Regions from separate parts of the Stenotrophomonas sp. YJH_SMC_94-11 genome, predicted to be linked through region 3. Evidence: predicted binding sites of a transcription regulator. Region 3 holds the regulator's gene; each other region holds the start of a gene.
What was found. Region 3 encodes FliA, which starts transcription of late flagellar genes. Its sites were predicted from a motif close to TAAAGTTTNNCNNNCNNNGGCCGATAA; they were not measured.
Positions count from the first base shown of each region.

Region 1: the regulator FliA is predicted to act here: its motif matches at 2,940-2,966, upstream of AC5P74_RS20085 (chemotaxis protein CheW).
Region 2: the regulator FliA is predicted to act here: its motif matches at 1,695-1,721, upstream of AC5P74_RS06790 (methyl-accepting chemotaxis protein).

Region 1 is NZ_JCAFTR010000022.1:26-4,069, forward strand. Features, by position in the region: partial or broken gene AC5P74_RS20075 (methyl-accepting chemotaxis protein) at 1-1,784, opposite strand, end outside; gene AC5P74_RS20080 (hypothetical protein) at 1,886-2,269, opposite strand; gene AC5P74_RS20085 (chemotaxis protein CheW) at 2,406-2,897, opposite strand; gene AC5P74_RS20090 (flagellar brake protein) at 3,143-3,916, opposite strand.
Region 2 is NZ_JCAFTR010000003.1:651-7,154, reverse strand. Features, by position in the region: gene AC5P74_RS06790 (methyl-accepting chemotaxis protein) at 1-1,663, opposite strand, end outside; gene AC5P74_RS06785 (hypothetical protein) at 1,874-2,266, opposite strand; gene AC5P74_RS06780 (DUF2628 domain-containing protein) at 2,266-3,048, opposite strand; gene AC5P74_RS06775 (DUF6911 family protein) at 3,825-4,274, opposite strand; gene AC5P74_RS06770 (cytidine deaminase-like fold-containing protein) at 4,277-6,504, opposite strand, start outside.
Region 3 is NZ_JCAFTR010000016.1:15,629-22,132, forward strand. Features, by position in the region: gene flhB (flagellar biosynthesis protein FlhB) at 1-262, shown strand, start outside; gene flhA (flagellar biosynthesis protein FlhA) at 307-2,367, shown strand; gene flhF (flagellar biosynthesis GTPase FlhF) at 2,514-4,136, shown strand; gene AC5P74_RS19695 (MinD/ParA family ATP-binding protein) at 4,123-5,010, shown strand; gene AC5P74_RS19700 (RNA polymerase sigma factor FliA) at 5,007-5,750, shown strand; gene cheY (chemotaxis response regulator CheY) at 5,808-6,200, shown strand; gene AC5P74_RS19710 (protein phosphatase CheZ) at 6,200-6,504, shown strand, end outside.

The DNA of each region.
Region 1 (4,044 bases), on a different contig from region 3:
AACGCAATGCCGTCGATGACGCTGATGATCTCGGCGATCTTCTTCGACGAGGCTTCGATGGCGGACATGGTGGTGACCACCTGGCCGACGACTTCACCGCCCTGCGAGGCGACGCCGTGGGCGCCGATGGCGAGCTGGTTGGCCTGGCGGGCATGCTCGGCGTTCTGGCGCACGGTGGAGGTCAGTTCCTCCATCGAGGCCGCGGTTTCTTCCAGGTTGGCAGCCTGCTGCTCGGTGCGTCGCGACAGGTCGCTGTTGCCCGAGGCGATCTCGCCGGCGGCCGAACTGATCGCGCGGCTGGACTGCTTGATGCGGGTGACGATCTCGCTCAGCTGCGCGGCGGTGGCGTTGGCATCGTCACGCATGCGGGCGAACACGCCCTGGTAGTCGCCGTGCATGCGCACGGTCAGGTCGCCCTGCGACAGTGCCGCAAGCAGGCCGGAGATCTGTTCGATGCTGCCAGCGTTGGCATCCAGCAGGCCGTTGATCTGCTGGGCCAGCTGCAGGAAGAAGCCTTCCTTGTCGGTGGCGTCGATGCGGCCGGACAGGTCGCCGGCGGCAGCCTGGGCGATCACGCGGGCCACTTCGGCTTCGACCCGCGCTTCCTGGGTACGGTCGCGCCATTCCACCACGTAGCCGACGGTGTCGCCGCCTTCATTGCGGATGGTCGAGACCACCTGGGCGAACTGGGCATCGCCATACTGCATCGGGCGACGGGCGACGCCGTGTGCCTTCAGGTTACCCAGCAGGGTCTGGTCCATCTCGCCGCGGTGTTCAAGCACGGTGACCGGCTTGCCGATCAGCGAGGCCTGGGCATCGAAGTCCGGCAGGTCGCGGCGAACTTCGTCCTGGTACTGGCTCAGGGTCTGCTGCAGGGCGCGGTTGCTGTAGACGATGGTGTTGCTGGTGTCGGTCAGGTACACGCCGGTCGAGCTGTAGTCCAGCGCGGTACGGATGCGCAGATTCTCGCGGGCCACGGCCTGGTCGGTCTCGATGCGCTCGCGGAGGTCGCGCTGCATGCGCTGCATGGCCTGCATCAGTTCGCCCACTTCGTCCTGGCGGCTGACGTCGATATGACCATCGAGCTTGCCACCGGCGACGTCGTTGGCGACCGAGACGGCGCCACGCACGCTGCCGACCAGTGCGCGGGCGAACAGCCACACCAGCACCAGGCCGAGTGCGGCGCCACCCAGCAGGGCGATCACGGTCAGCACGGCCGAGGCGGAATAGGTGGAGGCGGCCTCTTCGCGCGAGGCGCGGGCGAGGCGGTTGTCTTCGGCGATCAGCGCTTCCAGCGCCGATGCAGCCTTGCGGTGCTTGGTACGGGTTTCGCCGACGAAGGTATCGATGGCATCGTCCGGCAGGTCAAGTTCCAGCATCTCGGTGACGCTGTCATAGGACGCCAGCGCATCCTTCCATTCCTTGGCGAAGGTGTCGAACAGCTTCTTCTGTTGTGCGTTGTCGACCAGCTTCGGATAGTCCTTGATCGACTTGTCCATGCTGGTGCGCAGGTCGACGGCCTGCTTGCGCGCATCGGACTTGACGTCGTCGCTGGCGCGGATCAACTGCTGGTAGGCGGCATTGCGGTATTCGCCCAGCATGCCGCGCATCTCGCCGGCGAGGCGGATGCTCTCCATGCGTGAACCGGCCAGCTCGGTGGTGACGTTGTTCAGCGAATGCAGGCCGCGATAGGCGACGATGCCCTGCAGCAGCATCACCAGCAGGAGGACGCCGAAGGTCAGCAGCAGCTTGGGCATCAGTTTCAGGTTGTTGATCCACGGCATGGGCGTTGCGAGCTCCTAAGGCAGACGCGCCCGGGCATCGGGCCCGGTTGCAGCAGAAACCACGCCGGCACCAGGTCCGGCGTGGTTCGACGGACAGCGGATTACTTGATGTTGGCCAGCTTCAGCCCAGCCGGCGAGCTGACTTCGATTTCCGCGCGCGAGGCGTCGCGCTGGATCTTGCCGATCACGCAGACGGTCTTGCCTTCCAGGGTTTCCAGCGGGAAGGAGAACTTGCCGCGGTTCTCGCCGGCGATGCGGGCCGAGAAGGTGTGGCGCGGGAAGGCGCCGCCCATGTACAGGAAGGTCGGCTGGCCTTCGGAACCTTCTGCGTAGCGGGCCTTTTCAACCTTGCCACAGACCATGCCGTCCTTGCCGACCGAACGCGGGGCCAGTTCCGGCGGGATCATGTCAGCCGACTGGGCGAAAGCGGAGGCGGCGGTGGTGGCCAGGACAGCGGCCGAAACGAACGCAAGCAGGGACTTCATCGAGGGGTATCTCCGGGGATGGTAACGGTCGGGCCGGCCCTGCGCGCTCCTGCGCGGCCGGCTTCTGTCCCCCTATCGGCATCGCCGGGGGGAACTGAAGGGTTTTGTGACCGGAACGTGAAGCAGTTCCGTTTACTCAGGCGGCGACGTCTTCGGTGAGGCCGGCCTGGCCCATGTCGGCGCTGTCGAGCAGGGTCTCGATGTCCAGCAGGATCAGCATGCGATCGTCGTGGGTACCGATGCCGGAGATGAAGCGGGTATCGACGGCGGCACCGAATTCCGGAGTCGGTCGGATCTGCTCGGCCGACAGCGGGATCACGTCGGAGACGCTGTCGACGACGATGCCGACCACGCGGTCTTCGACGTTCAGCACGATCATCACGGTGAAGGCGTCGTAGCGGGCGTTGTCCAGGCGCAGCTTCAGGCGCAGGTCGATCACCGGGACGATGGTGCCACGCAGGTTGATCACACCCTTGATGTAGTCCGGGGCATCCGGCACGCGGGTAACCGCGTCGTAGCCACGGATTTCCTGCACCTTGAGGATGTCCACGCCGTAGTGCTCGTCACCAAGGGTGAAGCTGAGGAATTCGCCACCGGTGCTGGCGGCGGAGCTGGTCTTGTCGTTCATCGAGGGGTCCTGGTTCTGCCGGAAGTCCCGGTGTCAGGCTCGATATCGGCCCCGCTGGGGGGGACTTTAGGTGCCCGGGGAAGGGGCATCCACGCATGGCGTGGATCTACCTGGGAGGGTGGGGGCATCCACGCATGGCGTGGATCTACCGGAGATCGGTAGTGCCGGCCGCTGGCCGGAAATGGCCGTACCCGCATTGTCGCCAAGTTGCCGGCCAGCGGCCGGCACTACCCGTTGGCCGGGCCTCAGAGCTCGCCGTTGCGGCGTGCCTTGCGTTGGCGGTCGATGCGGAAGATGTAGCGCTGGATGGCGCTGTCGGCGCCGCGCGGCAGGCTGTCGAAGCGCATGCCCACGCGCTTGACCTCGATGCCGTTGGGCTGGCGCTGCTGCAACAGGTTGCAGACCACCAGCGCGATGTCCAGGTCGGGTCCATCGGGCAGGGACAGCTGCGCCGGATAGCGCTTCTGCAGGCCGAACACCGCGCAGTCATTGGGAACCACCACGGCCAGGCCACCGCCACTGATGTCCACCACGCGCATCGACAACGCTTCGGCGCGCGCTTCGCCGGGGGGCAGCAGCAGCTGCGGTGAGTCGGTGACCGGGGTCTCCAGCCGATACAGCTCGCGGCGCTGCAGGTGCACCAGTTCTTCCGGAAGCGGAGCGCGGAAGGCCACGTGGCCGTCGTTGTCCACGCGCTGCAGTTCGTGCAGGCGGAAACGCACCAGCACCCGTTCGAGCTGGGCGAAGCACAGCAGGTGATCGGCCTGCTCGGCGGCGCGGTTGGAGGCTTCCTGCGGGCTGCCATCGAGCAGCAGGTAGTCCTCGTCCTCGTCGAGGTCGAGCAGCGCAGTGGGGAACGAACGGTCACGGCCGTCGATGTGCGCGTTGACCAGTGATCGCTGGTCGATCAGCGAGCGCAGCAGCTGCCGCAGCTGGCGCGGGTTGCGGACCAGGAAGCGCTCGTCAGCGGCGTCGGCCGCGTGGACATCATGCACTGCAGTGTCGTTGCCGTCGGACATGGAATCTACGGTCAGGGGCGGGCGCCAGCACGCGTTGGTGCGAGGCTCGATGGGGATATCGGCCTCTGCACCGGATTATGAAGTGAGATTTGCATCACTTTCTACGCGTAAGGGGTCAGATCCCTTTC
Region 2 (6,504 bases), on a different contig from region 3:
CCAGGATGTTGGTCTGGAAGGCGATGCCGTCGATGACACTGATGATCTCGGCGATCTTCTTCGACGAGGCTTCGATGGCCGACATCGTGGTGACCACCTGGCCGACCACCTCGCCGCCCTGCGACGCGACACCGTGCGCGCCGATGGCGAGCTGGTTCGCCTGGCGTGCATGCTCGGCGTTCTGCTTCACGGTGGAGGTCAGTTCCTCCATCGATGCTGCGGTCTCTTCCAGATTTGCCGCCTGCTGTTCGGTACGCCGCGACAGATCGGTGTTGCCCGAGGCAATCTCGCCTGCCGCCAGGTTGATGCTGGACGCGCTGGACTGGATGCGGCCGACAATCTGCTTGAGCTGATCGACGGTGGCATTGCAGTCATCGCGCATGCGGGCGAACACGCCGTGGAAGTCACCCTGCATGCGCACGGTCAGGTCCCCGCGCGAGATCGCCTGCAGCAGCGTCGACACCTGCACCAGGTTCTCGTCGGTGGTCTGCATCAGGCGATTGAGCCCTGCCACCATGTCGCGGAAATCATAGGCGAAGCGATCTTCATCGCCGCGCAGGCTGAAGTCGCCCGCCGCCGCGGCCGTCGCCAGCCGGCGGATCTCGCCGTTGATCGCCGACAGGCTGGTCTTGGTCTCGTCCATTGCCTGGGTGATCGCCGCCTTCTCGCCCGGCAGCGGATCCATGTCCACCGACAGGTCGCCCTGGGCGTAATGCTTCATCACTTCGATCAGCCGGTTCTGCACCTGCACGTGCGAGCCGACCAGCGCATTCGTCTCGTGCACCATGCGCCCGTAGTCGCCGGGGAAGGCAGCCTCGTCCATGCGATAGCTGAGGCTGCCGGCATCGTGCTGGCGGGCCAGCTCGCCCTGCGCCGCCATCACCGACTGCAACTGCGCCTGCATGCGCTGCATCGACCTGAGCAGCTGCGTCACCTCATCGTTGCCGGACGCGTCGATGCTGTTGTCCAGCCGCCCGTTGGCGATGCCGTCGGCCAGCTTCACCGCACCTTCCAGCGGGCGGGTCAGGCTGCGGGTGATGGCCCACGCGGCCAGCGAGCCCAGTATCAGGCTCAGCACCCCGAACACGATCGACAACGTGCCGGTCCAGGATTCCGTTGAACGATATTCCTCGCGGCTGCGCGCGGTCAGTGTCTCCTGGTGCCGCAGCAGGGCCGAGATCGCCTCATTCCATGCGGTAGCCAGTCCGTGCTCGGCGAGCAGTTCCTTGGCCGCACCGTCGAAATCACCGGCCTTCATGCGCTCGTGCAGATGCTGGGTGGAGGCGTCGGTGGCCTTGCGTGCCGCGTCGATCTTCGCCACCAGGGCATCACCGGTGGCATCGCGTGGAATCTTGATGTACTTGGCCCAGATACCGTCGTAGGTCTGCGACAGCTCCTGCGCCTTCTGATAATCCTTGTCGAAATCCTCACCGCGCTTGATCACCATCAGCCGGCGATGCATCAGCACCGCGTTGTTGGTATCCAGCATCTCGTTCAACAGCCGCATCTTCACCATGTTGACGTCCACCACCTTCGAGAACTGGGCAGACTTCAGATGGTTTCCGTACAGCGCCAGGCCGACGATGGCCACGATGAACAGCAGCAGCAAACCGAACCCGGCCCCCAGCCGGGATCCCACACGGAGGTTGCGTAAGGCGAGCATCTCAATTCCCTTGATCATGGCCGTACGATCGATGGCGGCGCAGGCAGGGGAAACTTTATGGGGCGATATTATTATATCGATCCAAAACTCTGGAACTGTGCAGACAGGTGTGAAATCAGACGATCCACGGACGTGTTATATCCATAAGGTATATCACCACTGATAGTCAGAATGAGAACGGGCCGGGGCCTGCCGCTCCGGTATCCAGCATTACGGTGCAGCAGGCCCCGGAAGGACCAGATCCTGCCCGAGCCTTGCCGCAAAGACGCTCTCGAACTGGAACGAGAGCACAAACCGGAACCCGCACATCGCGGCGTAGCGCTTGATGAAGCGGCAGATTTCCTCCCAGGCGCTTTCAAACCCGCTCGCGCGGAAATGAAACGAGCCGAGCAGGCCCACCTGCCACGAGGCCTCAATCCCTTCCGCTGCGAGTGCCTCCGGCGGGTCGACGATGCCGAACCCGAAGCCGGTGTTGGACGCTGGAAGATATCCACGCAGACCGCCAGTATCGCTGGAGAACCCGGCTTGGATCGAACCCAGAGCGTGCAGCACGGCCCCCAGATCGGCACCGGCTTCGACCTCGAGAAACAGCGAAATGCTCATTACCTGCGCAAGCCGATGAGGGTATGCCCATTGAAGAACTGCATCTTTCCCTCGATCGTGAAGTCCGTGCGCCTGATCTCGCCCAGCATCATCTCGCGCTGCGCCTCGCTCAACGTGCACGGCTCCAAAGCATTGGCCTCCAGCACTCGCCCCGGGGGCGCCAGCCGCAGCTCGACAATGCAGGCATTGCCCTCGACGGGAATACCTGCTGGCCACGCCGTCATTGCGATCGCACGCATTTGCTCCTGGTACGCCACCCGCTCTGCTTCCTCTATCCGCGGGTCCGGCAGATCCGGCGGGTTCGCCGCCACGTGCACAGCAGACTGCGCGAGCGTTAGCTCTGATATCGAACCAACGATCAGATTGATCAGGGTGTTCTGTGAGGCCGTTACCGCCAAGGCGATCACCAGAGCGGTGTAGCTGACGCCGCCAGCCGTCTGCAGCCCAAGGTGCCGCCGATGTGCCCCGCGATGCTCGGCATCAACCTTGCGGACAATGCTTCGGCAATGCGCCAGGTACAACGGATTCGCCAGGATTCCTGCAAGTACGCGAAACACCAGGAAAGAGAGCAACGACAACCATGGCAGCCCCATCAGCACGAAGGCGGTCATCATCAACGGCGAAAGGATGAACCAGAGCGCTCCCCACGCATGCATGCGCCGGAAGAAGAACCAGAGTGACGAGAACAGGAATGCCGGCCAGTTCCATCGCCTTGGCGCCCTGCTGCTTGCTTCGTACAGCCTCCAGTGGCGGAGATAGGTGGAGAACCTGTCTCCTACCACGATCGCCAGTGCATCCTTTTCGCTCAGCCCATTGGAGGCTGTATCTGTGCGCTGTACTGCTTCACCGACAGTGCTGCCGAAGGCGGGTCAATCCTTACTCTCATTATCTTTTATCCAAACTCGCCACGAAACTCAACCTTGCTCCAGACAGGCTCCTCTGTCACCTCAGCATGAGGCCTACCGCGGCCGACAAGAATCTCGACTTCGAGGTCACAACCAAATTCAAGATCCCCTTGCATCGCCCGCCCCCCTTTTGATCCCTACTGCCATCAGAGAAGCCGCCACCTAAACCCCTACGACCTAACCTTTCCAACCGACTCGATCCAGTCAACCCAGACAGAGGAATCATTCAGGCAACCGCAATCATCTAAAGGCGACGTGAAAGGCCCAATAACTTCGAACAGCGGAAGATCCTCACCGGATCGACCAAAAAACGCCTCGAGGAATACCAGCGTTACCGAGAACGCATCCAGCAACGTCAAACGTCCACCTGATGAATTAATTTGCGCGCTACAGAATTCAGAATTAAGAACATTTCCATCAACTGAAATATCAGCAAAATGCGTCGCATCAGCCACCCCACATCGCCGGGTCGTTGGGCAAGTCATTCGCCCACAGAAATACCCACCGGAAATAATAGATCAACAAGAGTGCCCCACCCCTCTCCCCATATACTTATTCAGGAAAATTTATTAGGCGACCTGAAATAATGGCAAGGGATTGCCGCATGATTATCTATTTTCGCTTCGACCAAGAGTTGCAGCACCTCTCGGAATTTATTGCAATGGATCCCAAGGCGACCTGAAGAACACAAGCCCATCAAGAAGATCTCCTTGGCTGTAAAACTCACCAAACAATCGAAGTGCAACATCGACATCACTGCACACTTTTCGAGAATCCCACATATCATCGTCAAATTTCACGTAGCCACTGGCCGTTCCATCATCAGGCCCACACCACTCCAGAATTTCCATCCTCATATCATCCGAAGAAGTAAAAGCAAGCAACCTGAAATTGCCCGGATTTGCGTCCATGCTCATCTTTCGAATGTAACCGCTTGCTTCGAGAAGCCGCAATCTTACTCGCCCTCCTTGAGCGAACACTGCTCTAACCCCAGCCTCAACCCTACTCCAGACCACCCTCTCTGCGATTTCAACGTGCGGCTTGGAACGCCCAATAAGAATTTCAACCTCGAACGCTCGATCGTCCTCAAGACTATCGTCCACCATCATTTCCATCCGATCCCCCTTACCCCAACATGGACTCTACCATTGCTCGCATCCAGCACTCTCACACTATTCAAACCGGCGCGGTCAGCAGCCTTTCCGATATCAGACATACAGAAATCACAAACAGATCTGCCTCGAACGACCATACTCATATCCTGCCCTCTCGTAAGACCTGCATCGAACGCCTGTTGAATCAACGCGATCTCGGCATGCGCCTCTTTCATATTTGAATTTGGACGCCCTGGAGGCACCAGATCTGAGATCAAGGTCGGCCGATTCGGATCGGCTAAATGAGCTGGCCGCGACCCCTGATTGGTATCCCACAGCACTTGGCCACCAATACTACTCTCCGCGATTACCTCAATTGGTTTTCCACCACCGGGCAATATCGTGTTAAGCCTAACATCAACCTTCTGTAGCTCGAACAGATCAGATTTTAGCCTCTCGGCGGCGACCATTGATGAATCCGGAACTTGCAGAACGGGATATTCGATTAGACCGTGACCATCAATATTATCTGGCAGAAGATGCGGCGGCAACGAGCCATCCGGCTCCAATTTTACCGAGCGCGCCTTTCGAGCCCGTTCGAGTGCCTCTGAAGCAGCGGCCTCCAATGCGGTGGTCTTAGCCCCCTTTGCAAGGAACGCCTCAGGCCCTAACAAAGAGCTTCCAATATCAACAGTAAGCTTTCCGCCAACGTTCGCTGCTTGGTCGACATCCTCGAAATTCCACGAGTTTCGTCCACCAGCTAAGTAGTAGGCCAACCCCGCAGTCTTCTCCATGTACTCATTGATGGCCTGACTTATCGCGCTGTTGCGCTTTTGGGAGAAGGCCTGCAAGCCAAGCTTGTCCATCTCCTTGTAATCCGAGACCAAACCCAGCAGAACACCGATCTGGTTCATGCTTGCGGCGCCCGCCACCAGGTCCTTCCCCCCGGTCCAGAGCCCGTTTACGAAGGCAGCGCCAGCGACTGCTCGATTCGTCGACGACAGCCAGTCGGCTTCCGCACCGTAGCCTGCACCACGCAATAGATCGACAGTGTTCGAACCACACTCACCAACCAGCGAACAGTACACCTTCCTTTGCAGATCTTCAGTAGAAGAGTGAATGGCAATTTTTTCAAGGTTGACCCCAGAACCGGTATTCTTGCTCGCAGCGATGAGCTTATCGGCGTTTTCCGCCATCCACGCGTCATACTCCCCCTTATATATAGGAGAGTTATGCGATTCCAACGCAATCTTCGCAAGTGATCGCTGCTCACTGCACGCGATAGACCCTGGCACTTGGCACGCCATCAACAACTTGTAATCGCGCTCCGCGGAGAGCCGCTCGAAGTTCTCTTTGATATCGCAATCTTTGCCAGAGTCGGAACACATCAGAGTCGCCTGAAGGTACTCCATCCGCTCGTCGTGATTCAGGTAGTTGTTCTCAACGGAATTTTTCGCGATACCCATGCCCAATGTCGCGCCAGAAATTCCCGCACCGGAAAGTCCTCCCACCATTGCGCCGACCGCTTGTCCGAGCACCCTTACTTGCTCCGCCTGCTCGGGCGACAACTGCCCGTTATTCTGTTTGGCGTAGTAGTCGCCCAGGAACTTCGCCGCCAACTCACCACCACCGGCCGCCAACGCCCCACTCCCCGCCTTGCCACCATTGGCCTCTGCCAACAGCGCGCCCAGCAGCGCGTGCGACAGCATCTGCATGGCCTCGCTAGGCACAGCACTCTGCTTGTTCGGGTCAAAGGTCTTGCCGATCAGTTCAGCCGCATACGGTGCCAGCGCGTTGGAACCCAGCTGACCCAGCCCCTGTCCTTCAACACCACCGACCAACGCGCTGGTCACTGCGCCGAGCGCGCGGCCATAGACGCCATCCGGGGCCCACTTCTGCTGGGTAGCGAGCGCATCGGGGTAGGATGCATCGAACGCGACCAGGCGCTTGAACTGCTCCTCGGGACGAAGCGCGTCGAACGCCCGTCTCTCTTCGGGACTCATCGGCTCCCGATACTTGTCCGTGATCTTTTTCGCATCTGCACTGCCAATATCCCAGGCAATCTGCTGGCTGGTGGCCATCACCGTCCCCGCCGCAGCCGCCATCGCCTGCTGGTCTGCCAGCAGCTTGCTCGCATCCGGCAATGCCTCCAGCGCACGATGCGCTCCACTGGCGTCGGTGTTGATGCCCAGCTCTGCCGCCGACGTCTGCTTGCCACCGATGGTGATGTTGCCCTCGG
Region 3 (6,504 bases):
GGTCGCGCTGGGCGTGGACGAGACCGCCCTGCGCATCCGTGAAGTGGCCGACGGCAACAAGGTCGCGATCGTCTCCGCCCCGCCTTTGGCACGCGCCTTGTATCGGGAAGGCCAACTCGGAAAGGAAATTCCCGTGAGACTGTATTCGGCCGTCGCCCAGGTCCTGTCCTACGTCTACCAGCTGCGCGCCTGGCGCACTGGCCCGATGCCGGACGCCCCGCACATCCAGGTGGATGAATTCGGCAAGGGAGGCCGCCCGTGAGCGCCCAGCCCGCCACCGGATTCAACACCCGCCGCGCCCTGGAAATGATCCGCCAGGGCCTTGGCGCGCCGCTGATCGTGCTGGCCCTGCTGGCCATGGTCGTGGTGCCACTGGCCGCGCCTGTCCTCGATGCGCTGTTCACCTTCAATATCGCCATCTCGCTGATGGTGCTGCTGGCGGTGGTCTACGTGAAGCGCCCGCTGGATTTCACCATCTTCCCGATCGTGCTGTTGATCACGACCATGCTGCGGCTGGCGCTGAACGTGGCCTCCACCCGCGTGATCCTGCTCAATGGCCAGAACGGGCACGATGCCGCGGGCAAGGTCATCGCCGCCTTCGGTGAATTCGTGATCGGCGGCAACTACGCGGTCGGCATCGTGGTGTTCGCGATCCTGACCATCATCAACTTCGTGGTCATCACCAAGGGCGCCGGCCGCGTCTCGGAAGTGACCGCGCGCTTCATCCTGGACGCGATGCCCGGCAAGCAGATGGCGATCGACGCCGACCTCAACGCCGGTTTGCTGACGCGTGAAGAAGCCAAGCTGCGCCGCGAGGAAGTCCGCGAGGAAGCCGACTTCTACGGTGCGATGGACGGTGCCAGCAAGTTCATCCGCGGCGACGCCATCGCCGGCATCCTGATCCTGTTCATCAACATGCTCGGCGGCCTGGCCGTGGGCGTGCTGCAGCATGGCATGCCGTTCGGCGAAGCCGCCGCCACCTATACCCTGCTGTCGATCGGTGACGGCCTGGTGGCACAGCTGCCGGCGCTGCTGGTCTCCAGCGCGGTGGCGATGCTGGTCACCCGCGCCTCGCGCTCGCAGGACATGGCCCAGGCCATGACCGGGCAGGTGTTCGGCCAGTACCGGGCGCTGGCGATCACCGCCGGCATCATCGGCCTGGTGGGCCTGGTGCCGGGCATGCCCAACGTCGCTTTCCTGACGCTGGCCTCGATCCTCGGCTTCATCGCCTGGAAGCTGTATCGCAAGACCAAGGCACCGGCTGCCGATGCGACAGGCAGTGGCACCGATGCCGCCGCGCTCACTGCGCTCGGCCGCCCGGCCGCCGCGGCCCCCACCGCCGAACTGAGCTGGGACGAACTGCGCCCGGTCGATCCGCTGGGCCTGGAGGTCGGCTATCGGCTGATTCCGCTGGTGGACAGCAACCAGGGCGGCGAACTGATGGCGCGCATCAAGGGCGTGCGTCGCAAGCTGACCCAGGATGTCGGCTTCCTGATCCCGTCGGTGCACATCCGCGACAACCTGGAATTGCCCGCCAACGGCTACCGCGTGCTGGTGCACGGCGTACCGGTGGCCACCGCCGAGATCCACCCCGACCGCGAGCTGGCCCTGGATCCAGGCAGCGCGCTCGGCGCACTGGAGGGCATTGCCGGCAAGGATCCCGCGTTCGGCCTGGATGCCACCTGGATCCAGCCGCACCAGCGCGCCCAGGCCGAAACGCTGGGCTACACGGTGGTCGACCCGGCCACCGTGGTCGCCACCCATCTGTCGCACTTGATCCGCGAACACGCGCCGGAACTGCTCGGCCACGAAGAAGTGCAGCACCTGCTGGCCAACCTGGCCAAGAGCGCGCCCAAGCTCGTCGAAGATCTGACGCCCAAGGCGCTGCCGCTGTCGGCGGTGGTGCGCGTGCTGCAGAACCTGTTGGTGGAGCGCATTCCGATCCGCCAGCTGCGCAAGATCGCCGAAGCGCTGGTCGAACATGCGCCCGCCAGCCAGGACCCGGCCGTGCTGACCGCCGCGGTGCGCACCGCACTGGGCCGCTTCATCGTGCAGGAGATCGCCGGAATGTCGGCGGAGCTGCCGGTGTTCACCCTCAACCCGCAATTGGAACGTGTCTTGCAGGAGTCCACGCAGGGCAACGGCGCCGCGCTGGAACCCGGACTCGCTGAGCGACTGCACCAGAGCCTGGCCGAATGTGTCAGCAAGCAGGAAGCCCGCAACGAGCCCGCGGTCGTGCTGGTACCTGGCCCGGTGCGCGCCGCGCTGGCCCGCCTGGTCCGCCACAGCGTTCCGTCGCTGTCGGTCCTGGCCTACAGCGAGGTGCCGGAGGACAAGCGCCTGAAGCTGGTCGGAACGATCAGCTGACGCCCGCCCGCCGATGCGCCAGAAAACAGACACCACTTTCGAACCAACGCAACTGACAGACACCAAGGGGAACCCGCACCGTGCAGACCACCGACCACCCGAGTTCCCCGACCGCCACCCCGCCGTCTTCGCCCCGTGACCACAGCATGAAAATCAAACGATTCGTCGCCGCCGACATGCGCTCGGCCATGAACCTGGTGCGCAAGGAACATGGTCCTGACGCCGTGATCCTGTCCAACCGCCGGATCGAGGAAGGCATCGAGATCGTCGCCGCCGCCAACTACGACGAGAGCGCGGTGCAGCGTGCGCTGGAAGCCTCGCGCCGTGACGTCGCACCGCCGCCGGCACCCAAGCCGCGCACCGCCGCCGACGCGGTGATCGCCGCCGTCACCCGCCGCCGCAGCAGCACCCCGGCACCGGAACCGATTGTCGCGACCACCTCGGCGGTGGCCGCCCTCGCCCGTGCAGCAGTGGGCGCTACCGGCCGCACCCTGGACAGCGCCGACGAGATCGTGCCGACCCGCGGCAGCACCGGCTTCGCCGCCACGCTGGCACGCGCCGCCGTCAATGAGCCGGCGCTGCCGGACCAGATCTTCGCTCCGTTCGCCGAAGCCATCGTCGCACCGGCACCCGCCAGCGCCACGCCGGCCAACCGCGCCCGCTTCCAGATCGACCCGCCGCACGAGGCGCATCACGAAAGCGCGGCCCCGGCCGTGCAGCCGCCGCCGCTGCCGACCGCAGCCCTGGCCGAAACGCAGCCGGAGGTCGCCGCAAGCGAACCGGCGCTGGCCGATGCCACCGTCGAAACCGCGCCGACGCCGACGCTCGCCCCAGCCCCGGTCCTGACCGTGGTCGCCCAGGACGACGCCGAGATCCGCCAGCTGCGCCAGGAAGTGGCCGGCATGCGCCAGGTGATCGAGCGCGAAATGAACCGCTTCACCGACGAGCGCCTGCGCGGCTGCCCGGTGCGCGCCACCGCGCTGGACCTGATGGACGAGTACGGCTTCGATGCTGGCCTGGCCCGCGACGTCGCCATGCAGATTCCGCTGGAGACCGAGGCGCACCGAGGCCGCGGCCTGATGCTGGGGCTGATCTCGCGCAAGCTGCCGATCGCCCCGGTCGACCCGCTGGAGGAAGGCGGCGTGATCGCGCTGGTAGGCCCGACCGGCGCCGGCAAGACCACCACCATCGCCAAGCTGGCCTCGCGCTTCGCCGAGAAGCACGCGCCGCGTGACGTCGCCCTGGTCACCACCGACACCACCCGCATCGGCGCCCGCGAGCAGCTGTATGGCTATGGCAGGCAGCTCGGCATCGCCGTCCACGAGGCCAACAGCGGCACCGACCTGGACCAGCTGCTGGAACGCCTGAAGGACTACAAGCTGGTACTGATCGACACCGCCGGGCTGGGCCCGCGCGACCGCGCGCTGGCCGCCCAGCTGCAGTGGCTGCGCGCCGCCCGCCAGGTGCGCACCCTGCTGGTGCTGCCGGCCAACACCAGCTTCGGCGACATGGACGAGGTGGTCCGCCGCTTCGGTGCCGCCAACCTGCAGGGCCTGGTGCTGAGCAAGCTGGACGAAACCGGCCGCTTCGGCAACGCCCTGTCGGTGGCCGTGGACCATGCCCTGCCGATCACCTGGGTGACCGATGGCCAGGACGTTCCGGACGACCTGCACCGGGCCAGTGCGGCCAATCTCGTACTTCGCCTTGAAGATTTGCGCCGAGCGGCCGATATGCCCTGCAACCCGGAGTTGAACCATGCCGTCGCGTGAGTACGCCAAGCTGACCAAGACCTTCCCGCTGTCGGCCACCCGCAGCGAGCCGCTCGGCCCTGTGCGCACCATCGCCGTGACCGGCGGCAAGGGCGGCGTGGGCAAGACCAACGTATCGGCCAACCTGGCCGTGGCGCTGGCCGGCATGGGCAAGCGCACGCTGCTGCTGGACGCCGACCTCGGCCTGGCCAACATCGACGTGATCCTGGGCTTGAATCCCACCTTTACGCTGGCCGACCTGGTTGCCGGCCGCTGCTCGCTGGACGATGTCATCGTCGAAGGCCCGAACGGCGTGCTGGTGGTCCCGGCCGCGTCCGGCCGCCGGCACATGGCCGAGCTGGCCCCGGCCGAGCACGTCGGCCTGGTCAACGTGTTCTCCGAGCTGGAGCGCGAGCTGGACATCATGGTGGTGGACACCGCCGCGGGCATCACCGACGGCGTGCTGACCTTCTGCCAGGCCGCGCAGGACACCGTGGTCGTGGTCTGTGACGAGCCGGCTTCAATCACCGACGCCTACGCGCTGATCAAGGTGCTGTCGCGTGAACGGGGCGTGGACCGCATCCAGGTGGTGGCCAACATGGTGCGCGACCCCAATGAGGGCCGCGTGCTGTACGAGAAGCTGACCCGCGTCTGCGAGAAGTTCCTCGCCGATGTCTCGCTGAACTACCTGGGCTGCGTGCCGCAGGATGACTGGCTGCGCCTGTCGGTGCAGCGCCAGCAGCCGGTGGTGAAGGCCTACCCGTCCAGCCCGTCCGCACTGGCGATCACCGAGATCGCGCGCCGCACGGCCCGCTGGCAGGCGCCGACCGAACCACGCGGCGGCGTCGAGTTCTTCCTCGAACGCATCCTCAAGCAGCGCGGGGTGGCGGCATGAAAGGCGCGGCCCAGTACAGGGAAGTCCAGCGCTCGGCGGCCAACGACGTCATCGCCCAGCACTCGGACCTGGTGCGGCGCATCGCCCACCATCTGGCCGCGCGCCTGCCGGCCAGCGTCGAAGTCGACGACCTGATCCAGGCTGGCATGATGGGCCTGATCGAGGCTTCGCGCAGCTACGACGCCGACCAGGGCGCCTCGTTCGAGACCTATGCCTCGATCCGTATCCGTGGCTCGATGATCGACGAGATCCGCCGTGGCGACTGGGTGCCGCGCTCGGTGCACCGCCGTGCACGCGATGCTGCCGCCACCATCCGCCGCCTGGAACAGAGCAGCGGACGCGCCGCCAGCGCCACCGAAGTGGCCGCCGCGATGGAGATGCCACTGCCCGAATATCTGCGCCTGATGGAAGACGCCGCGCGTGGCCAGGTGCTGAGCCTGGAGTCGCGCATTGAGGACCAGGGCGAGCTGGACACGGTCGCACAGGGTGGCCCGACCCCGCAGCAGGTGCTGGAGCGCAGCGAGTTCGGCCGCGAGCTGGGCAAGGCCATCGGCCATCTGCCCGAGCGCGAACAGCTGGTGCTCTCGCTCTACTACGAGCAGGAACTCAACCTGAAGGAGATCGGCGCGGTGCTCGGCGTGAGCGAGTCGCGGGTCTGCCAGATCCACGGCCAGGCCGTGCTGCGCCTGCGCGGCCGGCTGAAGGTATTCGAGGCCGTCGACGCCGGCCTCGAAGAATGAACATCCCCGAGGCAGCTGCCCCCGGCCGCCCGGAATGAACAACAAAGGAACTCTGCTTTGAACAAGAACATGCGCATCCTGATCGTCGACGACTTCTCGACCATGCGTCGCATCGTCAAGAACCTGCTGGGCGATCTGGGCTTCACCAACACCGCCGAAGCCGAGGACGGGCATGCCGCGCTGTCGCTGCTGCAGAGCCAGCCGTTCGATTTCGTGGTCACCGACTGGAACATGCCGGTAATGACCGGCATCGAGCTGCTCAAGGCGATCCGTGCCGACGCCAAGCTGAAGACCCTGCCGGTGCTGATGGTCACCGCCGAAGCCAAGCGCGAGCAGATCATCGAAGCGGCCCAGAACGGCGTGAACGGCTACATCATCAAGCCGTTCACCGCGCAGACGCTGGAAGAGAAGCTCGGCAAGATCTTCGAACGCCTGGCGGCCAGTGCCTGATGGATACCACGGTCGACAAGAATGCCCTCGCCCTGCGCCTGCAGGAAGCACTGGACGCACTGGAGTCCGGTGACGAAACCGCCTGGCGGCAACGCATCGACGGACTGGTCGCGCTGCGCACGCAGCCGATGATGAGCGGCCTCTCGCGGCTGGCCCGCGAGCTCGGGCAGGCCCTGGGTGAACTGCCGACCGTACCCAGCGAGGCCGGCGAACTGGACGATGCCTGCGCACGCCTGGACCACGTGGTGGCGATGACCGAACAGGCGACGCACCGCACCCTGGACCTGGCCGAGGAATGCCGCAG